3 regions of the Streptomyces tatrensis genome follow, and region 2 is predicted to be linked to each of the others. Evidence: riboswitches for the same ligand, from Rfam matches in the RefSeq annotation. Region 2 holds a riboswitch; each other region holds the start of a gene.
The links. Region 2 has a riboswitch for cobalamin ahead of ACODT5_RS08820 (ribonucleoside triphosphate reductase). Riboswitches for the same ligand answer to the same signal wherever they lie in the genome.
Positions count from the first base shown of each region.

Region 1: linked by a shared signal. The riboswitch ahead of metE (5-methyltetrahydropteroyltriglutamate--homocysteine S-methyltransferase) and the one ahead of ACODT5_RS08820 (ribonucleoside triphosphate reductase) in region 2 are both predicted to bind cobalamin.
Region 3: linked by a shared signal. The riboswitch ahead of ACODT5_RS44820 (ribonucleoside-diphosphate reductase subunit alpha) and the one ahead of ACODT5_RS08820 (ribonucleoside triphosphate reductase) in region 2 are both predicted to bind cobalamin.

Region 1 is NZ_JBMDLB010000011.1:1,534,611-1,539,765, forward strand. It holds gene metE (5-methyltetrahydropteroyltriglutamate--homocysteine S-methyltransferase) at 1-1,413, opposite strand, end outside; cobalamin riboswitch at 1,584-1,809, opposite strand; gene rpmF (50S ribosomal protein L32) at 1,995-2,165, shown strand; gene ACODT5_RS22630 (CobW family GTP-binding protein) at 2,250-3,362, shown strand; gene ACODT5_RS22635 (GntR family transcriptional regulator) at 3,384-4,058, opposite strand; gene ACODT5_RS22640 (2-dehydropantoate 2-reductase) at 4,285-5,155, shown strand, end outside.
Region 2 is NZ_JBMDLB010000007.1:1,118,540-1,123,694, forward strand. It holds gene ACODT5_RS08815 (anaerobic ribonucleoside-triphosphate reductase activating protein) at 64-687, opposite strand; gene ACODT5_RS08820 (ribonucleoside triphosphate reductase) at 684-2,462, opposite strand; cobalamin riboswitch at 2,506-2,647, opposite strand; gene ACODT5_RS08825 (glycoside hydrolase family 71 protein) at 2,752-4,467, opposite strand; gene ACODT5_RS08830 (hypothetical protein) at 4,801-5,155, shown strand, end outside.
Region 3 is NZ_JBMDLB010000011.1:6,321,700-6,326,854, reverse strand. It holds gene ACODT5_RS44835 (carbon starvation CstA family protein) at 1-1,582, shown strand, start outside; gene ACODT5_RS44830 (CstA-like transporter-associated (seleno)protein) at 1,579-1,776, shown strand; gene ACODT5_RS44825 (GNAT family N-acetyltransferase) at 1,866-2,363, shown strand; cobalamin riboswitch at 2,441-2,569, shown strand; gene ACODT5_RS44820 (ribonucleoside-diphosphate reductase subunit alpha) at 2,730-5,114, shown strand; gene ACODT5_RS44815 (ribonucleotide-diphosphate reductase subunit beta) at 5,114-5,155, shown strand, end outside.

The DNA.
Region 1 (5,155 bases), on a different contig from region 2:
GTCGGCGCGGGCGGCGCGCAGTTCCGTGGTCTGCGGGAAGGAGCCGATGGTGGTGGTGGGCAGGAGCGGCAGGCCGAGGTGGGCGCGCTGGGCGGCGGCCCGTTCGGCGTAGGACGGGACGCGGCGGCCGTCCGTGTCGGTGATGGCGGCGGTGCGGGCGCGGACGGCGGGGTCGTGGGTGATCCGGGAGGCGGCGCGGGAGGCCAGGTCGGCCCGGTTGGCGGCGAGTTCGGCCGCGATCGCGTCGGTGCCCCGGGCGAGTCCCCGGGCCAGCGTGCTGATCTCGGTGGTCTTCTGCCGGGCGAAGGCGAGCCAGCGCCGGATCTGCGGATCGGTGTCCCGCTCGGCGTCGGCGTCGAGCGGGACGTGCAGCAGGGAGCAGGACGCGGCGACGTCGACCCGGCCGGCGAGGCCGAGCAGGGTGCCCAGGGTCGTCAGCGACCGCTGGTGGTCGTTGATCCAGATGTTGCGGCCGTCGACCACGCCGGCGACCAGGCGCTTGCCGGGGATGCCGCCGGCCGCGGCGAGGTCGTCGAGGTTGGCGGCGGCCCGGTCGGTGAAGTCGAGGGCGAGGCCCTCCACGGGCGCCTTCGCCAGTACGGGCAGTACTTCGCCGAGCCGGTCGAAGTAGGAGGCGACGAGCAGCTTGGGGCGCTCGGTGAGGCCGGGGCCGCCGAGCTCGCGGTAGGCGCGGGCCGCGGCGTTGAGTTCGGCCGGGGTGCGGTCCTGGACCAGGGCCGGTTCGTCGAGCTGGACCCATTCGGCGCCCGCCGCGCGCAGTGCGGCGAGGACCTGTGCGTAGACGGGGAGCAGCCGGTCGAGGAGGGCCAGCGGCTCGAATCCGGGGGCCGTGCCGGGTGCGGGCTTGGCGAGGAGGAGGTAGGTCACCGGTCCGACGAGGACCGGTCGGGCCGTGTGGCCGAGGGCCAGGGCCTCCTTCAACTCGGCGACCTGTCGGGCGGGTTCGGCGGTGAAGACGGTGTCGGGGCCCAGTTCGGGGACCAGGTAGTGGTAGTTGGTGTCGAACCACTTGGTCATCTCCAGCGGGGCCACGTCCTGGGTGCCGCGCGCCATCGCGAAGTAGCCGTCCAGGGCGTCCGCTTCGACCGCGGACCGGTGGCGGTCGGGGATCGCGCCGAGCATGACCGTGGTGTCCAGGACGTGGTCGTAGTACGAGAAGTCGCCGGTGGGCAGCTCGGTGATGCCGGCCCCGGCGAGCCGGGCCCAGTTGGTGCGGCGCAGGTCGCGGGCCGTGGCGCGGAGGGCTTCGGCGGTGACGCGGCCCTTCCAGTAGCCCTCGACCGCCTTCTTCAGTTCCCGGTTCTGTCCCTGGCGGGGGTAGCCGTACACGGTGGCGCCCACGGGCGCGGTTGCGGGTGCGCCTACGGGCGCGGCTGCGGACTCGGTGGTCACGGAACTCTCCTTCGCGAGCGTGTCTCCATGAACCCGGTGACGGGCCGCGGACGCGAAGGGTGCGGGAACGGGCGGGCGCCGGGGTCGCGTACGGCTCGGTACGCGACGGGAGGACCCGCCTGAAGCACGCCGACCCGCCCACGAGGTCACCGGGAAACCGTGCGCGGTCGATCGCGCGCGGGCAACGGGCAGGTCTTCGGACTCGCGGGCTCGCCTGCCGGTCTCCCGACGGGCACCTAATGGCCGTCGCTTCCCAGGACCGGTTCCGGTCCCAGTGCGTATGACGGCGGTCGTTCCCGCTCACCGCTGCGGGGCAGTCCCGGATTCCCACCGGGTTCCCTCTTACGACGCCTCCCGCCTGGCGGGCGGGGGCGAACCAGCTGCGAGGCCCACAGTAGGGCGGACGCCCGGGAAATGAACACGACTTCCCCCATGCCGGACCGTGAAATGGGACACGGAGACGCGCCTCCCCCGGCCCGACGGCGGTTGACGCGCACCCACCCCACCCCCTTATTGAAAATGGTCGTCGTTTTCGTATAGGCTCACGCCGGACGCTTCGACACCCACACCAGGAGGTCCCGATGGCCGTGCCCAAACGGAAGATGTCCCGCAGCAACACCCGCCACCGCCGGGCCCAGTGGAAGGCCACGACGCCGCAGCTCGCCCCGATCACCGTCGACGGGGCCGTGTACCTGGTTCCGCAGCGGCTGGTGAAGGCGTACGAACGCGGCCTGCTGCGCCCCGAGAGCTGAGGAGAGCCACCCCGTGAAGTCCCCGATCCGCCCCGCCCGCCACGGAGGGTCCGAGTGACCCTCCCCGTCGTGATCGTCGGCGGGATGCACGCCGACGCACGCAAGGAGACGGTCGAGCACCTGCTGCGGACCGTGCCGGGAAGCATCGCCCTGCACCACGATCCGTCCTCGGCCGCCGAGGGCAACGTCCTGCGCACGCTGCGCGATTCCGGGGGCGCGATCTCCGCCGAGGAGACCCCGCTGGTCAACGACTGCGCCTGCTGCGCCCTGCGCGAGGACCTGGTTCCCGAGCTGAAGCGGCTGGCCGCCGGCGGGCTGACCCGGCTGGCCGTCGTGGAGCTCTGGGACTCGGTCGAGCCCAGGGCGATGGCCGAGGTCGTCGCGGCGCACTCAGGCGACGCCCTGGAACTCACCAACGTGATCATCGCCGTCGACCCCGCGCTCGTCCTGCCCTGCCTCGGCAACGGGGACGACCTCGCCGAAGCCGGCCTCGCCGCGGCCGCCACCGACCGGCGGACCGTCGGGGACACCTGGGCCCGCCAGCTCGAATACGCGCCGGTCCTCGCCATCGCCGACGGCGGCGAGGCCGACGACGAGGACCGCGCCCTGCTCGCCCAGCTGCACCCGACGGCCCGCCGCGTGCCCACCGGCTCCAGCGAACTCACCCGCCTGGCGTTCGCCGGCTTCGATGTGGAGAGCGCCGCCGCGGCGCAGCACCCCGCCTGCGCGCTGCTCCCCCAGGAGGCCGACGAGGCCGGAGTCGCCACGCTCGTCTGGCGGCGCCGCCGGCCGTTCCACCCCGAGCGGCTCTACGAGGCCCTGGAGGACCTGTGCTGCGCCGCGACCCGCAGCCGCGGCCGGTTCTGGCTGGCCGACCGGCCCGACACCCTCCTCGCCTGGGACGCCGCCGGCGGCGCGCTGTGCGTGGAGAGCGCCGGCCCCTGGCTGGCCTCGCTCCCCGACGCCGCCTGGGACCTGGTCCCCGCCATGCGCCGGGCCGCGGCCTCCCTCGACTGGGATCCCGAGCACGGCGACTGCTGCCAGCACCTGGTCTTCACCTCACCGGGCCTGGACCGCGACGGCATCGAACAGCTCCTGGACTCCTGCCTCCTGACCGAGGCCGAGTACGCCGCCGGGCGGGAGGGCTGGAAGCAACTCCCCGCCGCCTTCGGGCCGTTGCTCGACCACGCCTCCTGAGGTCACGGGCCGCCCGGCGGGCTACTTCTCCCGCTCGTGGTACATCTTCCGCGTGTGCTCCGTGTGCGCGCGCATGATCGCCGTCGCGGCCTGCCCGTCGCGGTCCGCGATCGCCGCGATCAGCTCGCGGTGCTCGACCCAGGACCGGCGGCCCCGCTGGCGGGCGACGGGCGTGTAGTACCAGCGGACGCGCCGGTCCACCTGCGCCGCCAGCTCGGCGAGGACGGCGTTGCCCGCGAGCTCCATGATCTTCGCGTGGAGCCGGGCGTTCGCCCTGACCGCGGCGTCCACGTCGTCCGCGGCGACGGCCCGCTCCCCCTCCGCGCACAGCTCTTCGAGCGCGGCGACGGCCCCGGCTCCGGCGCGGTCGGCGGCCAGCCGGGCGGCTTCGGCCTCCAGGAGCGTGCGGACCGTGAGGAGCTGGTCCGCCTCCTCCTCGGTCGGCTCGTGCACGAACGCCCCCTGGGCGGGCCGCAGATCGACCCATCCCTCGGTGCTGAGCCGCTGCAGGGCCTCCCGTACGGGCTGCCGGGACACCCCGAGGTGTCCGGCGAGCTCGCTCTCGACGAGGTGCTGCCCCGGCTGGAGGGCGCGGGTGGTGATGAGCTCCAGCAGGGCCCCGTAGACGCGGTCACGCAGCGGGCCCGGCCGCTCCAGTTTGGGCACCGCCCCCTGCGGCAGTCCTGTCGACAACATCACGGTCCCCTCCCGGGCAGCGCCGGCGGCTGCGTCGCGAAACCCCATGATGGATTGTCTTTCGCCTACAGTCTACGGCGCACCGTTCCGCCGTCCCCGGACGGCCAACTCCCCCTCGCCCGGCCCGCGTCAGCCCTTGCCGTGCAGGATTCCATCCTGTAGACAATATTTCGTCGACAACGTTCGGCAGTTCCTCGGTACCCTCGACCGAACGGAGTGCCAATCAGTGAAAGTCGCAGTTCTGGGCGCCGGTGCGATCGGCGCCTACGTCGGCGCCGCGCTGCACCGAGCAGGCGCCGACGTGCACCTCGTCGCCCGCGGGCCGCATCTGGCGGCCATGAAGGAGCACGGGGTCAGGGTGCTCAGCCCCCGCGGAGACTTCACCGCCCGCGCCCACGCCACCGACGACCCCGCCGGGATCGGTCCGGTCGACTACGTCTTCCTGGGCCTCAAAGCCAACTCGTACGCGGCGTGCGGGCCGCTCATCGAGCCGCTGCTGCACGAGGGCACCGCTGTGATCGCCGCCCAGAACGGCATCCCCTGGTGGTACTTCCACCGGCACGGCGGACCGTACGAGGGCCACCGCATCGAGAGCGTGGACCCGGGCGGCGCCGTCAGCGCCGTCCTCGCGCCCGAACGGGCCATCGGCTGCGTGGTGTACGCGGCGACGGAGCTGGCCGGCCCGGGAGTCGTGCGCCACCTCGAAGGCACCCGCTTCTCCATCGGCGAGCCCGACCGGTCCCTCTCCGAGCGGTGCCTGGCGTTCAGCGAGGCCATGCAGGAGGGCGGACTCAAGTGCCCGGTCGAGCAGGACCTGCGCAACGACATCTGGCTCAAGCTGCTCGGCAACATCTCCTTCAACCCGATCAGCGCCCTGTCCAGGGCCACGATGCGGGAGATGTGCCTGCACGGCGGTACGCGCAAGGTCATCGAGATCATGATGACGGAGACCCTCGCGGTCGCCGAGGCCCTCGGCTGCAAGGTGGGGGTCTCCATCGAACGCCGGCTGGCCGGCGCGGAGCGCGTCGGCGACCACCGGACCTCCACCCTCCAGGACCTGGAGCGCGGCAAGCCGCTCGAACTCGACGTGCTGCTCG
Region 2 (5,155 bases):
GTCGGCCCGATCATGCCCCGCCGCCCACCGGAGCGACAGCCCCTCCTCCGGCCATCGAGGCGCTCAGGCCGCCGGCGGGCGCACGGTCTGGCGGTGTGTGGCCCCCGCGCCCAGGTCCGCGAGCCAGGCGTCCAGGTCGGCCATGGCGGGCGGGTCCAGGAGGGCCGGGTCCACCGTGGTGCGGAGCTGGTGGGGCACCCCCGAGGCGAGCAGGAGGCGCAGGCTGCGCTCGGCCGAGGCGGCGGCGTGTCCGATGCCGGTGACCCTCTCGTACCGGCCGGGCGGGGCCTTGACGTCGAAGCCGACCCAGTCGAGGAGGCCGGCGTCGAGCAGCCGGGCCAGGCGCCGCGGGAAGGCTCCCCCGGTGTGCAGGCCCACCTCCATGCCCAGCGCGCGGGCCTCCCGTACGGCCTGCGGCAGACCGCGCTGGAGCAGCGGTTCGCCGCCCGAGAAGACGATCCCGTCGAGCAGCCCCGTCCGGCGGGCGAGGTGGCCGAGGACCTCGTCCCAGGAGACGGCGGCGGGGGCCCGGGCGGGCAGCAGGCCGGGGTTGTGGCAGTAGCCGCACCTCCAGGGGCAGCCCTGACAGAAGACGGTGGTGACCAGCCGGCCGGGCCAGTCGCACGTGGACAGCCGGGACCAGCCGCCGATGCGGACGACCTCGTCCGGATGCGCGGCGGGGCTCACACGGCCGCCTTGAAGTGGACGCGCTCGGCGTGTTCGCCCTTCTTGCCGATGTTGAAGGAGGACACCGGGCGGTGGTAGCCCATGACCCGGGTCCACACCTCGCACTCCGCGCCGCAGGTGGGGCAGTGGGGCTGCTCCCCCGCCAGGTAGCCGTGGTCCGCGCAGATGGAGAAGGTGGGGGTCACCGTCAGGTAGGGGAGCCGGAAGGTCTCCAGCGAGCGCCGGACCAGCTTGCGGCAGGCCCCCGCCGTCGGGATCCGCTCGGGGGTGTACAGGTGCAGGACGGTGCCGCCCGTGTACTTGCCCTGCAGTTCGTCCTGGCGCTCCAGCGCCTCGAAGGGGTCGTCGGTCCATCCGACGGGCAGCTGGGAGGAGTTGGTGTAGTACGGGTTGGCGTCGGTGCCGGCCTGGAGGATGCCGGGGAAGCGGGCCCGGTCCTCCTTCGCGAAGCGGTACGTCGTGCCCTCGGCGGGGGTGGCCTCCAGGTTGTAGAGGTGGCCGGTGCTCTCCTGGAAGTCGACCATCCGGGCCCGTACCCGGTCCAGGAGGCGGACCGCGAGGGCGTGACCCTCGGGCGCGGTGATGTCGTGGGCGTCCCGGCTGAAGTTGCGGACCATCTCGTTGACGCCGTTGACGCCGATGGTGGAGAAGTGGTTGCGCAGGGTGCCCAGGTACCGCTTGGTGTAGGGGAAGAGACCGCCGTCGATCAGGTCCTGGACGGTGGTCCGCTTGAGTTCGAGGCTGTCCTTGGCGAGCTCGCACAGCCGGTCCACCTCGGCCAGCAGCCGCTCCTCGTCGCCCGCGTAAAGATGCCCGAGGCGGGCGCAGTTGAGGGTGACCACGCCGAGCGAGCCGGTCTGCTCGGCGCTTCCGAAGAGCCCGTTGCCGCGCTTGAGCAGCTCGGTGAGGTCGAGCTGGAGCCGGCAGCACATGGAGCGGATCATGTTCGGTTCGAGCTCGGAGTTGATGAAGTTCTGGAAGTACGGGAGCCCGTACTTGGCGGTCATCGCGAAGAGCCGCTCGGCGTTCTCGCTCTCCCAGGCGAAGTCCTTGGTGATGTTGTAGGTCGGGATGGGGAAGGTGAACACCCGCCCGGTGGCGTCGCCTTCCGTCATCACCTCGATGTACGCCCGGTTGATCATGTCCATCTCGGCCTGGAGCTCGCCGTAGGTGAATCCGGCCTCCTCCCCCGCGACCACCGGGACCTGCTCGCGCAGGTCCTCGGGGCAGGTCCAGTCGAAGGTGAGGTTGGTGAAGGGGGTCTGGGTGCCCCAGCGCGAGGGGACGTTGAGGTTGTGGACGAGCTCCTGGACGCACTGCCTGACCTGGTCGTACGTCAGCGCGTCGAGGCGGACGTAGGGCGCGAGGTAGGTGTCGAAGGAGGAGAAGGCCTGGGCGCCCGCCCATTCGTTCTGCAGGGTGCCGAGGAAGTTCACGATCTGGCCGACGGCCGAGGACAGGTGCCTGGGCGGGGCGGAGTCGATCTGGCCGGGGACCCCGTTGAACCCCTCGGTGAGCAGGGTGCGCAGGGACCATCCGGCGCAGTAGCCGGAGAGCATGTCCAGGTCGTGGATGTGGAGGTCGCCCTCGCGGTGGGCGCGGGCCACGGCAGCGGGATAGACCTGTTCCAGCCAGTAGTTCGCCGTGACCTTGCCGGCGGCGTTGAGGATGAGCCCGCCGAGTGAATAGCCCTGGTTGGCGTTGGCGTTCACCCGCCAGTCCCGGCGGTCCAGGTATTCGGTCACGGTCTCTACGGCATCGACGACAGCAGTCACGGCGGCCCTCCCACGAGGCTCGGCACGGAAGAATGGCGGGCGCTTTCGAGCGCCCGTGCCGGCAGGTGTCGGACTGGTCCGCCGTGGCGGACTTGACCGTTGCGGGGCAGTCCCGGATTCCCACCGGGTTCCCTGTTGCCTCGGTCGGGGAGAGGCCCCGCCGAACCGGCAAGACCAACACTACATATGGATATGACCACAGCGCGCCACCACTACATATGGGGTGACGAAGGTCCCGAACGAAGGGACTTCGGCCCCTGCGGAGAGTAGCCGCAGGGGCCCGGCGGGCTCAGCTCCGGCCGCTGCTGGCGGCCTGGTACTGGAGGTCCTGCACCTCCACCGTGCGGTCCACCCGGTACCCCAGTTCCACCCGGGCCCCGGTCCTGCCGTCGCGCACCACGGCCGCCGAGCCGGTGCCCGGGCTCAGGGGCAGCAGCTCGGAGTGGACCCCGGCCGGGGCCGCGTGCGTGTCCCCGGCCGCTCCCACGGCCGTACGGATGCTCGCGGGCGCGGTCAGGAAGCTCAGCACCTCCACCGTGTCCCGGGCCGCGGCGCTGCCGCCGCGCAGCGACATCACGAGGGACTGGCCGCCGCTCGGGTCGGCGGCGGCGAACTGGGTGCGCGAGCTGAGGTACAGCGTGTCCCGGACGATCTTCGGCCAGCCGCCCGTCTTGAACCGGGTGAGGTAGTACGAGGAAAGGTCCAGGTAGGCATGGCCGTTGTGCAGGGAGGGCGCGAACTGGCTGCCCTCGCTGTAGTCGTTCCAGGTGGTGAGCTGGACCCAGTCGGCCCCGTCCTCGATGGCGCGGTTCCATGTGGCGCGCAGGGTCGCGGTGTTGCCCGCCTCGTCATAGATGCCCTGGTTGGGGCGGGCGTCCTGGACGGAGACGGGCTGCATCCAGATCTTGCCCGCGGCGTGGGCGCGCCGCACGTCGCGCGTGGAGCTCTCCTGGCCGACGTAGCTGCGGCTGCCCCACTCGGAGAATCCGTAGCTGATCGACTCGAACGCGCCGTTGTGCGCGCCGAAGTCGAGGAAGAGCGGGACGAAGGCGGTGCGGATGCCGTGCCGGGACTTCAGGACGTCCATGACCCGGGTCCACCAGGCGGCGCTCTGCTGCTCCGCCTTGAACGGCGAGACGACCAGCCGTCCGTCGGGGAGCCGGTGGGCGGCGGGTGTCTTGCCGAGGTCCGCGAGGAGGTCGGCGAGCACGACCGGGTCGTCGGTGTCCAGGGAGGTCATGTCGGGCATCAGCATGACCTTGAAGGCCGGGTCCACCGAACGGGCCGCCTCCATCAGGAGCTTGCAGCGTTCGAGGTTCTTCCCGGAGAGGGAGAGCAGGTCGAGGGTGAATCCGTCGATGCCGGCGGCGCGGGCCGTGCGGACCTCCTGCTGGAGGTTGGCGAGCTCCCAGTCCCCGGCCTTGGGCGCGACGGGCAGCGGCCGGTCGCGCAGCAGGCCGCCGTAGCGCTCGTGCTTGCCGTTCTCGCCGTCCGGCTTCAGGTAGTTGCGGGTGTAGTAGTCGACCTCGGCGGGCGCGTTGTCCAGGGAGAGCGGGTACGGGGTGAAGTAGTGGGCGAAGACCAGCTTCTTGCCGGCGGCGCCGGAGCGCAGGGCGGCCGGCTGCGGCAGGTCGAAGGGCAGGGCTCCGGTGGGGCGCGCTCCGCCGTCCGCGCCGGACCCCTGGGCCTTCGGGTCCGGAGCGCGCCCGGTCGGGCTCTGCGGGGCGGTGGTGCCCGGGCCGGTGGCGGCGGGGCCGGATGTGGTGGGCGCGGGGCTGCCGCCCGGGATTCCGGGCAGGGTGTCGGCCGGGCCGGGCGCCGAACGGGCCCGTGCGTCCGCGACGGTACGGGGCTCCCAGGCGAGGCCCGTCGCGGCGCAGACTCCCGCCAGGAGGAAGGCGGACAGGAGGAGGCTCAGCAGGGGTCTTCGACGCCGGAAGCCCGCACGGCGCCGGTGCGACGCGGGTTTCGTGCCGCGCCCTGACCGACGCCGGTCCGCACTCATGCTGGTCCTCCCCCGAATATGCCCGCGCCATGCCCGTACATCGGGCGGCACAGCAGCAGTACAGCGGATTCCGGGCCCCCGGACAACTGTTCCCCGGGAGAAGGGACATGAGGCATCTCTTCGCCATCGCTGGACAAAGGCGTGTGACCTGTACAACTCCTGCGATCACCGGCGCCACGGGCTTTTCACCGGAATAGGGAGTTCCACTGGCCTTTAGCGAGAAATGGCGCATAATCGTCTTCATGCGGCTTGAAACGACCCTCTTGCCGCAGGTCACGCATGCAGGGGGGCATCGTGTCGATGAGGGATTCCAGAGGAGCCGGTACGTTTCCGGTGACCTCCGCGGAGCTGTCCCGTCTTTTCACCGCCGTGCGGCGGGGCAAAGTGCTGACCGTCACCGGACGGTTCCGCGAGCCCCGGAGCCTATTGGTGCGGGAGATCGGGCAACGGCTCGCGTCCAATTTTTACGACGGTGTGGCCGTGGTGTCCATGGACAGACGGTTCGGAGTCCGCGACCTGACCGCCGCACTGGGCTGCGTACCGGGCATGCCGTTCCTGCCGTGCGGGACGTCGAACGCGGCGTCGTGGCTGGCGGAGCGCGACATGCTGCTCGTCCTCGACGGCTGCGAGCACCTCGCGTCCGAGGCCCTGGACTGGCTGCGCGAGCTGCTCGCCGTGGCCCCCGGGC
Region 3 (5,155 bases), on a different contig from region 2:
CATCGGCATGACCATCCCGATCGCCCTCTTCATGGGCTTCTACCTGCGCGTCCTGCGCCCGGGCAAGGTCACCGAGGTCTCCGCCGTCGGTGTCGCGCTCCTGCTGCTCGCCATCGTCGCGGGCGGCTGGGTCGCCGAGTCCTCGCTGGCGGACACCTTCACCCTGGAGAAGGAGACGCTGGTCATCTGGATGGTCGCCTACGGCTTCGTGGCGTCCGTCCTGCCGGTGTGGATGCTGCTCGCCCCGCGCGACTACCTCTCCACCTTCATGAAGGTGGGCACCATCGGGCTGCTGGCCGTGGGCGTGGTCATCGCCATGCCGACGCTGAAGATGCCGGCGGTCACCGAGTTCGCCTCGCGCGGCGACGGCCCGGTCTTCGCCGGCTCGATGTTCCCCTTCGTCTTCATCACCATCGCCTGCGGAGCCCTCTCCGGCTTCCACTCCCTGGTCTCCTCGGGCACCACCCCGAAGATGATCCAGAAGGAGACCCAGGTCCGGGTCATCGGCTACGGCGCCATGCTGACCGAGTCCTTCGTCGCGATCATGGCGATCATCGCGGCCTGCATCATCGACCCCGGCCTCTACTTCGCCATCAACTCCCCCGGCGGCGTGGTCGGCGCCACCGTCGAGACGGCCTCGCAGGCCGTGACGAACTTCGGCTTCGCCATCTCCCCCGAGGCCCTCGCGCAGGCCGCGAAGGACGTGGAGGAGACCAGCCTGCTGTCCCGTACGGGCGGCGCGCCGACCTTCGCACTCGGAATGTCGGAGATCTTCTCGGCCGTCATCGGCGGCACCGCGATGAAGGCGTTCTGGTACCACTTCGCGATCATGTTCGAGGCCCTGTTCATCCTGACCACGGTCGACGCGGGCACCCGCGTGGGCCGGTTCATGCTCCAGGACACCCTCGGCAACGTGCACAAGTCCTTCAAGGACGTCAGCTGGAAGCCGGGCGTCTGGTTCGCCAGCGCGGTGGTCGTCGGCGGCTGGGGCTACTTCCTCTGGGTCGGCGTCAAGGACCCGCTGGGCGGCATCAACCAGCTCTTCCCGCTGTTCGGCATCGCGAACCAGCTCCTCGCAGCGGTCGCCCTGTCCGTCTGCACCACCCTGCTGATCAAGTCCGGCCGGCTCAAGTGGGCCTGGGTGACGGGCGTTCCGCTGGCCTGGGACCTGGCCGTCACGCTCACCGCCAGCTACCAGAAGATCTTCTCCGACAACCCGAAGATCGGCTTCTTCGCGCAGCGGGACGTCTACCAGGACGGCATCGACGCGGGCAAGGTCCTCAAGCCCGCCAAGAACATGGACGAGATGCACACCGTGGTCACCAACGCCACGGTGGACGGCGTCCTGTCGGTCTTCTTCGCCCTGCTGATCATCGTCGTGCTCGTGGACGCGGCCCGGACCTGCTTCAAGGCCATCCGCAAGCCCGAGTCGGTCACCCTGGTCGAGTTCCCGTGGACCGAGTCCAAGATCGTCGCCCCGGCCGGGCTCATCCCGACCGCCGAGGAGCGCGCGGAGCTCGCCGCGGCCGGCCTCGACTCGGGCGGGGGCCGCGTACAGGACCCGGTGCGGGAACCGGCGTGACCCGCCTGCGCCACCTGCTGGGCCGGGCCCGGTACTTCGTGAGGGAGTTCTCGGGCGAGGCGGCCTACGACCGCTACGTCGCCCACGCCCGTACGCACGACCCCGACGCCGAGGTCCAGTCGCGCCGGGCCTTCGAGCGGGCCCGTACGGACGCCCGCGAGGGAGATCCGCGCGAAGGGTTCCGCTGCTGCTGAACCCGTAGGACCCCAGGGGCCGCCGCGTCCGCCGTCCACCCGACGGAACGCGGCGGCCCCCCGCCTTGCCCTGGCGCACACTCGGAGCCATGGACATCATCATCAGGACGGCGACGGCCGCCGAATACGAAGAGCTCGGCGAGATCACCGCACGGGCCTACCTCGACGACGGACTCCTGGACTTCTCCGAGGACGACCCCTACCTGAGCCGGCTGCGCGATGTCGCCGGCCGCGCCCCCGACGCCGAAGTGATCGTCGCCGCGTACGAGCACACGCTGCTCGGCGGTGTGACCTTCGCCCCTCCCGGCAGCCCGCTGTGCGACATCGCGGGCCCCGGCGAGGCGGAGTTCCGGATGCTGGCCGTCTCCCCGGCGGCGCGCGGACGCGGCGCGGGCGAGGCCCTCGTACGGGCCTGCGTGAGCCGCGCCCGGGAGCTGGAGGGCGTGAGCCACCTGGTGCTGTCGACCACGGAGAAGATGCTCGGGGCACACCGGATCTACGACCGGCTGGGCTTCGTACGGACGCCGGATCGGGACTGGTACCCGGTTCCCGGCCTCCCCCTGCTCACCTACCGCCTGGAGCTGTAGTCGCGGACCGTCGCCCGGACCGTCTCGCGGAGCGACACAACATGTGGGGGCCAACGCAAGGACCGGCCCCCACATGTATGCTCGTGCTCGCTGTCGCCGCAGGGGAATCCGGTGAGAATCCGGAACTGTCCCGCAACGGTATGAAATGCACCGACCTGTTCGGTGCATCCGCAAGTCCGAGGACCTGTCGACAGTGCGCCCGGCTCGACCGAACCGGGTGCAGACACGTCCGGGCCTCGCGGTTGGGCCGGTGGACGCCACGTGGCGCACGCGCACTGCCCTGCCAGGCACGCGCTCCCCCACGTGCGCCCCCTCGCGCCCCGCACCAACGGTGTTCCCGGAGCCGAGCGAGGGAGAGCTCCCCCCGTGACCATCGCGCCTTCCGCACCGCGCGCCGAGTCCGACCCGTCCGCCTATGAGGGTCCGGGGGCCGCGCTCCTGCGCACGCTCACCGAGCTGACCGCCGACCTGCCCGACACCGACCCCGGCAAGGTCGCCGCCGCCGCGCTGCGCGGCCGCAGCGCCGCCGCCGACGAGGCGGAGCTCCGTACGCTCGCCACCGAGGGGGCCGCCGGGCTGATCTCCGAGGACCCGGCGTACTCCCGCCTCGCCGCCCGCCTGCTGACGCTGGCCGTGCGCGACGAGGCCGCCGGCCAGGGCGCCACCACCTTCTCCGGCTCCGTGGAGGTGGGCCACCGCGAGGGGCTCATCGCCGACCGCACCGCCGACTTCGTACGCCTGCACGCGAAGCGGCTCGACGCGCTGGTCGAGCACGCGCTCGCCGAGGGCGCCGACGACCGCTTCGGCTTCTTCGGCCTGCGCACCCTGCACAGCCGCTACCTGCTGCGGCACCCGATCACCCGCCAGGTCATCGAGACCCCGCAGTTCTTCATGCTGCGCGTGGCCTGCGGCCTCGCCGAAAACGAGAGCGTCCAGGCCGTCGAGGAAGTGGCCTCGCTCTACCGGCTGATGAGCCGCCTCGACTACCTGCCCTCCTCCCCCACCCTCTTCAACTCCGGCACCCGGCACCCGCAGATGTCCTCCTGCTACCTGCTGGACTCCCCGCTGGACGAGCTCGACTCGATCTACGACCGCTACCACCAGATCGCGCGCCTCTCCAAGCACGCCGGCGGCATCGGCCTCTCGTACTCCCGCATCCGCGCCCGCGGTTCGCTGATCCGCGGCACGAACGGCCACTCCAACGGCATCGTGCCGTTCCTGAAGACCCTCGACGCCTCCGTCGCCGCCGTGAACCAGGGCGGCCGCCGCAAGGGCGCCGCCGCCGTCTACCTGGAGACCTGGCACGCGGACATCGAGGAGTTCCTGGAGCTCCGCGACAACACCGGCGAGGACCAGCGCCGCACGCACAACCTGAACCTGGCCCACTGGGTGCCGGACGAGTTCATGCGCCGCGTGAACGCCGACGCCGACTGGTCGCTGTTCTCCCCGGCCGACGTCCCCGAGCTGGTCGACCTGTGGGGCGACGCGTTCGACGCCGCCTACCGCAAGGCCGAGGAGTCGGGCCTGGCCCGCAAGTCCATGCCCGCCCGCGACCTGTACGGCCGGATGATGCGCACCCTCGCGCAGACCGGCCAGGGCTGGATGACCTTCAAGGACGCCTCCAACCGCACGGCGAACCAGACCGCCGAGCCGGGCACCGTCGTCCACTCCTCGAACCTCTGCACCGAGATCATCGAGGTCACCAACGACGGCGAGACGGCCGTCTGCAACCTGGGCTCGGTCAACCTCGGCGCGTTCGTCGTGGACGGGGAGATCGACTGGGAGCGCCTGGACGAGACCGTCCGCACCGCGGTCACCTTCCTCGACCGCGTCGTCGACATCAACTTCTACCCGACCGAGCAGGCCGGCCGCTCCAACGCCCGCTGGCGCCCGGTGGGCCTGGGCGCCATGGGCCTCCAGGACGTCTTCTTCCAGCTGAAGCTGCCCTTCGACTCCCCCGAGGCGAAGGCCCTGTCCACGAAGCTCTCCGAGCGCATCATGCTCGCGGCGTACGAGGCCTCGTGCGACCTGGCCGAGCGCAGCGGCCCGCTCCCCGCGTGGGAGCAGACCCGCACGGCCCGCGGCGTCCTGCACCCCGACCACTACGAGGTCGAGCTGAACTGGCCCGAGCGCTGGGACGCGCTGCGCGCCCGGGTCGCGAAGACCGGCATGCGCAACTCCCTGCTCCTCGCGATCGCCCCGACGGCGACCATCGCCTCCATCGCGGGCGTGTACGAGTGCATCGAGCCGCAGGTCTCCAACCTCTTCAAGCGCGAGACCCTGAGCGGGGAGTTCCTCCAGGTCAACGGCTACCTGGTGCAGGAGCTCAAGCGGCTCGGCGTCTGGGACGCCCAGACCCGCGAGGCGCTGCGCGAGTCCTCCGGCTCGGTCCAGGGCTTCGGCTGGATCCCGGCGGAGGTGCGCGACCTGTACCGCACGGCGTGGGAGATCCCGCAGCGCGGCCTCATCGACATGGCCGCCGCGCGCACCCCCTTCCTGGACCAGTCGCAGTCGCTGAACCTGTTCCTGGAGACGCCCACCATCGGCAAGCTCAGCTCGATGTACGCGTACGCCTGGAAGCAGGGCCTGAAGACCACGTACTACCTGCGGTCCCGCCCCGCGACGAAGATCGCCCGCGCCGCCTCCGGCAGCACGGTCCCGGCGGCCGCCACCCCGCTCCCGCAGGCCGTCGACGCCGACGCGCTGGCCTGCTCCCTTGAAAACCCCGAGTCCTGCGAGGCCTGCCAGTAATGAGCTCCAACCCCACCAAAAACCTCCTGGACCCGGGCTTC